2 regions of the Microlunatus sp. YIM B11417 genome follow, and region 1 is predicted to be linked to the other one. Evidence: riboswitches for the same ligand, from Rfam matches in the RefSeq annotation. Region 1 holds a riboswitch; the other holds the start of a gene.

Region 1 (3,200 bases):
TGCTGCTGATCGCATTGGCCCATGCGCCGTTGTTGATCACCGGACCTGACCTGGCGAACATCGACGAGCGGCTCCGGCCGGCGAGTGGAGTGGCCGATCAGCTGGCCAATCTCGGTCTGACCTTCTTCGTCTTCAGCCGGTCGTTCCCCTTGTTCGCCGCCCTGCTCGGGTACGGCCTCGTGTTGATCATCGAAAGCCGGCGGCGGCGCGGCGAGCCGGACGCCGTGATCCGGTCCCGGATCCGCCGGCGCGGCCGTTGGATGGTGATCTTCGGCCTCGGGATGGCGCTGCTGGTCACGCCGGTGGAGATCCTCGCCCCGTACGGGGTGATCACGATCCTGCTGGCCGGCGTCCTGGTCCGCGACGACCGGGCGTTGCGCCGGGTGATCATCGTGCTGGCCGGGGTCGCCGTGATCACCTCGGTCCTGCTCGGCTTCGCGCTCTCGGCGGGTCCCACCGAAGGCGCTCCGGCGATGGCGCTCGGGCACCTCGGCTACGCCCCGGCCGACCTGGCCCACCGGCTGACCAGCTGGGTGTTCGGGGCGATCATCAACGTCACGCTGTTCCCGATCGCGCTGGCCGTCCTGGTCGGTGCCTGGGCCGCCCGCCACCGGCTGCTCGAGGAGCCGGAGCGCAACCTCGGCCTGCTGCGCCGGATCGTCGCGATCGGGCTGCCGGTCTCGCTGCTCGGCGCGGTGCCGCTGGCCCTGATCGGGACCGGGACGCTGGGGCCCGAGCACGGCTGGTGGGCCCAGGCGCTCCATGTGACGTCCGGTCTCGCCGGCGGCTTCGCGTACGCCGCGATCTTCGGGCTGATCGGACGGCGCGTCCCGGCCACCGCCCGGTGGACCCGGCCGTTGACCGCGATCGGGCAGCGCTCGCTGACCTGCTACATCGTCATGGAGACGACGCTGATCCTGGTGTCGTCGACCGCGTTCCTCGGCTTCGGCGCCCGGGTCGGCCCGGCCGGCGCGATGCTGATCGGCCTGACCGCCTGGCTGGTCGCGGCCCTCGTGGCCAATCTGCTGCGGGCCGCGGACCGGCCCGGTCCGGCGGAGTGGTTGCTCCGCCGGCTGGTCAACCGGCCCGGCCGGGTCGCCGAGCCGGCGAGCTCGGGTGGGTGATCAGGCGGGCGAAGCGGCCGGCCGGAGTGCCCGGATCGCAGACCAGCATCTCCGACCACTGCCGCCAGATCGCCTCCAGCCAGCCGCGGTAGCCGCCGCTGACCCAGGTCACGTTGCCGCGGCCGCGCCGGTGCAGCACCTCGGCCAGCCGGTCCGACCGGTCGCCGGCACCGCAGACCAGGATCACGGTCGTCTCGTCGGACAGGTCCAGCTCGGCCACCTGGTCGGCGCCGAGCAGCAGCGCCCCGGGCAGCTCACCGGTCCGTCGGCGTTCGGCCGGGGAGCGGAGATCGATCACGGTGGCGCCGGCGTCCCAGGCGTGCCGGGCCTCGGCCGGAGTCAGCGCCGGCAGCCGCGGCGCGATCCGGACCGGTGGCGCGGTGAGCGTCGTGCCGTGCACGCCGACATCGAGAGTCGTGCCGTGCACGCCGACATCGAGAACCGTACCGGCGGGGGAGAGGTTCACCGCGGCGCCCCGATCAGGCGGACGTCGACCGAGTCGAGCAGATCGCCGTAGCGCGCGTACCGCCTGGCCTCGACCAGCGTCGGCGGGTAGAGATGCAGGCTGATCGCGGGATCGGACGAGCTGTTCACCAGCCGGTGGATGTGGAACGGGCCGAACTCCGTCGGCCGCCCGGCCTCGTGCACGATCGGCTCGGGGTCGATCTGGGCCGGCCGGGTCGGGTCGTCCCAGGCCAGGTGCTCCAGCAGGGTGCCCTGCAGGACCAGGATGACACCGCTGCCGGCGCCGTGGTCGTGCCAGTCGGTCGACTGGCCGGGCAGCCAGGTCTGCAGCCAGGCCTCGTAGTCGGGCGCCGAGTGGAGATGGGTACGGAAGCGGCTGTCCGGGTCGAAGGTGACCGCGGAGTGCCAGAGCCGCGGCGTGGCCGCGATGATCCTGGCGTGCTGGACCAGGTGAGGGTTCGGGGAATCGAAATCGGACATGATCATCCTCGGGGCAGGGCCGAGCCTCGTGTCGCCGTACGGCGAGCCGGGCAGGGCGGGGTTGTCGAAGGGACGCGGTCAGCGCATTCGACAACAGACGGCGCTTGCCGTCCGAGCAAGATCAACATGGAGCCGGGAACGGAACGCCGCCGCGGGGTCCCGCCAGAGCGGTTCCGCTGTTCCCTTCGTCATCATCGTGCCTCCGCATGTTCTGGAAGTGGCTTGTCCGACGCTCTGCCGGACCAGGTCCTCACCCGGAGCACCCCACCCGCTTCCGCGAGGGTTGCCGGTCAGCGAGCCGGGGCTTGGCGCTGACACTCATGACCTGCCTCGATGATCCACGACGACCGGCGCCTGATTCAACCGAGTTCCACTGTGTCCCACATCACGGACGGTGGTCCAGGTTGGAAAAATCGCTCAGGTGTTCGATACTGACGGGATGGCAGGCGTCAGGGACTCGTTCTGGTGGGAGAAGCTCTCGCCGGAGGAGCAGCAACAGGTCGAGAACGAGGAGTGGCCGCCGGGGGAGACCGCACGTTTCCTGGCCGACCACACCCGGATCGAGGTGGAGGCACGGGTGGTCTGGGCCCGCGACGGGGAGGAGTGGGTCCGCGGCCATGTCACCCGCTGGGTCCGGCCCGTGGTCCTGGTCGAGCTGCACGATCGGCGACGAGCTCGGGTCTGGCTGCCGGCCGGTGACGTCCGCCGGGTGATCGCTCCGGGGTCCGATCGGGACCCGCCGCCGACGGCGGGGCCAGTGGTCTAATCGGGATGTTTGTCGCCGTGCTGGGCCGGTTCCAACAATGAGGTTTCCACCGACTGTAGGGGAGTCAGCCGATGAAGCCGTTCCCGTTGTTCGCTGCCCTGGTGCTCGCCGTCGCCTGTGTCGCGACCGCGCTCACCGCGCCCGCGGCCCAATCGGCCGCGAAGCCTTTACTGTGGGCCGCGCGCGCGTCCACGCACGTCTTTCCGGACTCGTTGCCGGACGACACCGGCGGCGCTCCGGCGCTCGCCCTCGACTCGGCCCGGAACGAGTTCGAGGCCGGCCAGGTCGTCGTCCGCTGGGACCGCGAGTTCACGATCAAGAAGGTCTCGTTCGGTTCGCTGACCTCCGGTCGGCACTCGATCGCC
Region 2 (3,200 bases), on a different contig from region 1:
GTCGTCGGAGACCTTGGCGTCCAGGCCGCCGACGAACCGGACGTCCTCGTCACCGACGTAGACGTTGACGAAGCGGCGCAACTCGCCGGCCTCGTCGACGACGCGTTCCTTGATCCCGGGGTGGGCCGACTCCAGCGAGTCGAGCACCTCGGCCAGGGTCGCGCCGTCGGCGGTGACCTCCTTGGCGCCGCCGGTGTAGGTCCGGAGGATGGTCGGGATGCGTACCGATGCCGTCATGGACGCTCATCCTTCCAGAAATCTTCGAACGCCTCATAACGCGGCGGGATGGTGGTCTTCGGGCCGACCTTGTCGGCGACCGCGTCCAGCGTCTTCAGCCCGTCGCCGGAGTTGATCACGACGGTCTCGGCCTCCGGGTCCAGGACGCCGTCGGCGATCAGCTTCGCGGTCACGCCGACGGTCACGCCGCCCGCGGTCTCGGCGAAGATCCCCTCGGTCCGGGCCAGCCGCTGGATGTTGGCGACCACGGTCTCGTCGTCGACGTCGGCGATCACGCCGCCGGTGCGGCGCACGGTGTCCAGCACGTACGGGCCGTCGGCCGGGTTGCCGATCGCGAGCGACTTGGCGATCGTGTCCGGCTTCACCGGGCGGACCACGTCGTGGCCGGCCCGGTAGGCCTGCGCGATCGGCGAGCAGCCGGTGGCCTGGGCCCCGAAGATCTTGTACGGCTTCTCGTCGACCAGCCCGAGCTTGATCAACTCCTGCAGGCCCTTGTCGATCTTGGTCAGCTGGGAACCGGAGGCGACCGGGATGACGATCTGGTCCGGGATCCGCCAGCCCAGCTGCTCGACGATCTCGTACGCCAGCGTCTTGGAACCCTCGGCGTAGTAGGGCCGCACGTTGACGTTGACGAACGCCCAGCCCTCCTCTTCGCCGGCGATCTCGCTGGCCAGCTTGTTCACGTCGTCGTAGGTGCCCTCGATCGCGATCAAGGTCGTGTCGTAGACGGCCGAGGCCAGGATCTTCTGCCGCTCCAGGTTCTCCGGGACCAGCACGACGGACCGGATGCCGGCCCGGGCGGCGGCCGCGGCGACCGCGTTCGCCAGGTTGCCGGTGGACGGGCAGGCCAGCACCTTCAGGCCCAGTTCGCGCGCCGCGGACAGGGCGACCGCGACCACCCGGTCCTTGAACGAGTGGGTCGGGTTGCCGGAGTCGTCCTTCACCCAGAGCTGCCGCAGACCAAGATCATCGGCGAGGTTGCGCGCGTCGACCAGCCGGGTGAAGCCGGGGTCGGTGGACCGGAAGGTGGCGATGTCGGCCGGGACCGGCAGCAGCGGCGCGTACCGCCAGATGCTCTTCGGGCCGGCCTCGAGGTCGGCCCGGGTCACGGCCGGGAACTCGTACCCGACCTCGAGCGGGCCGAAGCACTCCACGCAGGCATAGAACGGGCCCAGCGGGCCGGTGGCGCCACAGGCCCGGCAGATCAGATGGGTGGCGTTGCCGAAAGCTCCGGGTCGACAGCCGGCGGGTGCTTCGGTGGCGGTAGCCGTGGTCACGCGATCACGTCCTTCGTCATCTTTCTCGGTCGACTGTCGCCGAGTCGGAAGTGGCACCGTGTCCGTCGGTCGGCCGGTTGCCGGGGAGTCTCAGGGCCGAATCCCTCATCCCCTCTTGATGAGTGCCCCGTATGAAGGAGCGATTGTCAGCGTAAGGTCCGAGACGGAGGAATCCCGAATCCTTTCTCGGATCGCAAGACCAGTGCCCACATGGTGGACCAGGCGGCGGAGCGGAGGGCCGATGGAGCTGCGATATCAGCTGCGCCGGATCGGCAACGCGATCAATCTGTCCACGCCGTTCGGGCTTTTGGCGGCCCGCATCGGCGGTGCCCGGGTGACCTCGGGCCCGCGCGGGCTGCTGCTGGCGGAGGGGTACCGGCTCGGCTTCCCGTACGCGGCGGCCTTCACGGTCGGCAACGTCGTCATCGCGCGGGAGAGCTGGGACGAGCAGTTGCGCCGCAACCCGCGGCTGCTCGAGCACGAGGAGGGCCACACCTGGCAGTGGCTCTACTGCCTCGGCCTGCCGTTCCTGCTCGCGTACTCGGCCTGTCTGGGCTGGTCGATGCTCTGCACCGGCGACCGCGCCCTCGGCAACTTCTTCGAGCGGCAGGCCGGCCTGGAGAGCGGCGGGTACGTCAGTCCGCCAGCAACCACCTGACCAGCTCGAGCGAGCCCGCCCAGGGCTGTCCGTCCTCGTCCATCACCCAGGCCATGGTCTGCGCGATGGTCCAGCCCTTGGCGCGGTCGCGGTCCAGGCCGAGGTCGCCGCAGAGCCGGTCCAGCCGTCCCACCGCCTCGGCCCGGGAGAAGCCGAGTTCGCCGGAGCGGACGATCGGCGCGACCGCGAACTCGCGCTCGCCGAGCAGCGGTTTCGGGTCGATCAGCAGCCACGGCTCCCGTTCCGCAGCCAGCACGTTGTCGCCGTGCAGGTCCTGGTTCACCAGCACCTGCTCCCCCTGGCTGCCGGGCAGCCAGGCGAGCAACTCCAGGGCGGCGTCGAGCAGGCGGCGGTCGTAGGCGCGGCCGGACTCCTGCCACTCCCGCGGCAGGTCGTCGAGCCAGAGCCGGGACTCCTCGGCCAGGGTGTCGAACGGTCCGTCGGCCGTGATCCAGAGCCGCGGCAGCAGCTCGATCAGGACGTCGAGCGCCACCGTCGGACCGGCGGCGGCCAGCGTTGTTCCGGGCTCGCAGCGCTCCAGCAGCATGGCCCAACCGGTGTCGTCGCGGTCCAGCAGGCGAATCGCGCCGTTGCCGTTCCAGGCGGCCAGTGCATCGGGCTCGTACCGGGCCTCGCGGTGGGGTTTCGAGATCTTCAGGACCGCGGGCGTGCCGTCGGCCCTGGTCACGGAGCGGACCTCGCCCGCCGAACCGCCGGGCAGGCGTGGGCCGAGGGTCAGTTGCCAGAGGTCGGCCAGTTCGGCCGCGTACGCACTCAACGGGCCCGCCCTCCGGCAAGCTCAGCGAGGAGTCAAGCGTCGATGTTGAGGTCGATGCCGAGCCGGCGGGCCGAGCGCTCGCGCTGGCGGTTGGCCCGCAGCCGGCGCAGCCGCTTCACCAGCAGCGGATCGTGGGCCAGGGCCTCCGGACGGTCGATCAGAGCGTTCAGCACCTGGTAGTAGCGGGTCGCGGACAGGCCGAAGCGTTCCCGGATCGCCTGCTCCTTGGCGCCGGCAAATTTCCACCACT

Evidence for each region. Region 1 has a riboswitch for S-adenosylmethionine ahead of AC6CCG_RS20045 (cysteine dioxygenase). Riboswitches for the same ligand answer to the same signal wherever they lie in the genome.
Region 2: it holds a riboswitch for S-adenosylmethionine, as region 1 does, so the genes downstream of both, thrC (threonine synthase) here and AC6CCG_RS20045 (cysteine dioxygenase) in region 1, are expected to answer to the same signal.

Annotation. Positions count from the first base shown of each region.
Region 1 covers NZ_JCAMPJ010000004.1:102,783-105,982, reverse strand. The annotation lists gene AC6CCG_RS20055 (DUF418 domain-containing protein) at 1-1,124, shown strand, start outside; gene AC6CCG_RS20050 (rhodanese-like domain-containing protein) at 1,078-1,590, opposite strand; gene AC6CCG_RS20045 (cysteine dioxygenase) at 1,587-2,069, opposite strand; SAM riboswitch class IV at 2,283-2,395, opposite strand; gene AC6CCG_RS20040 (hypothetical protein) at 2,509-2,835, shown strand; gene AC6CCG_RS20035 (glycoside hydrolase domain-containing protein) at 2,907-3,200, shown strand, end outside.
Region 2 covers NZ_JCAMPJ010000001.1:475,095-478,294, reverse strand. The annotation lists gene AC6CCG_RS02320 (ubiquitin-like small modifier protein 1) at 1-237, opposite strand, end outside; gene thrC (threonine synthase) at 234-1,514, opposite strand; SAM riboswitch class I at 1,528-1,639, opposite strand; gene AC6CCG_RS02310 (hypothetical protein) at 1,756-2,172, shown strand; gene AC6CCG_RS02305 (aminoglycoside phosphotransferase family protein) at 2,150-2,950, opposite strand; gene AC6CCG_RS02300 (DUF3263 domain-containing protein) at 2,983-3,200, opposite strand, start outside.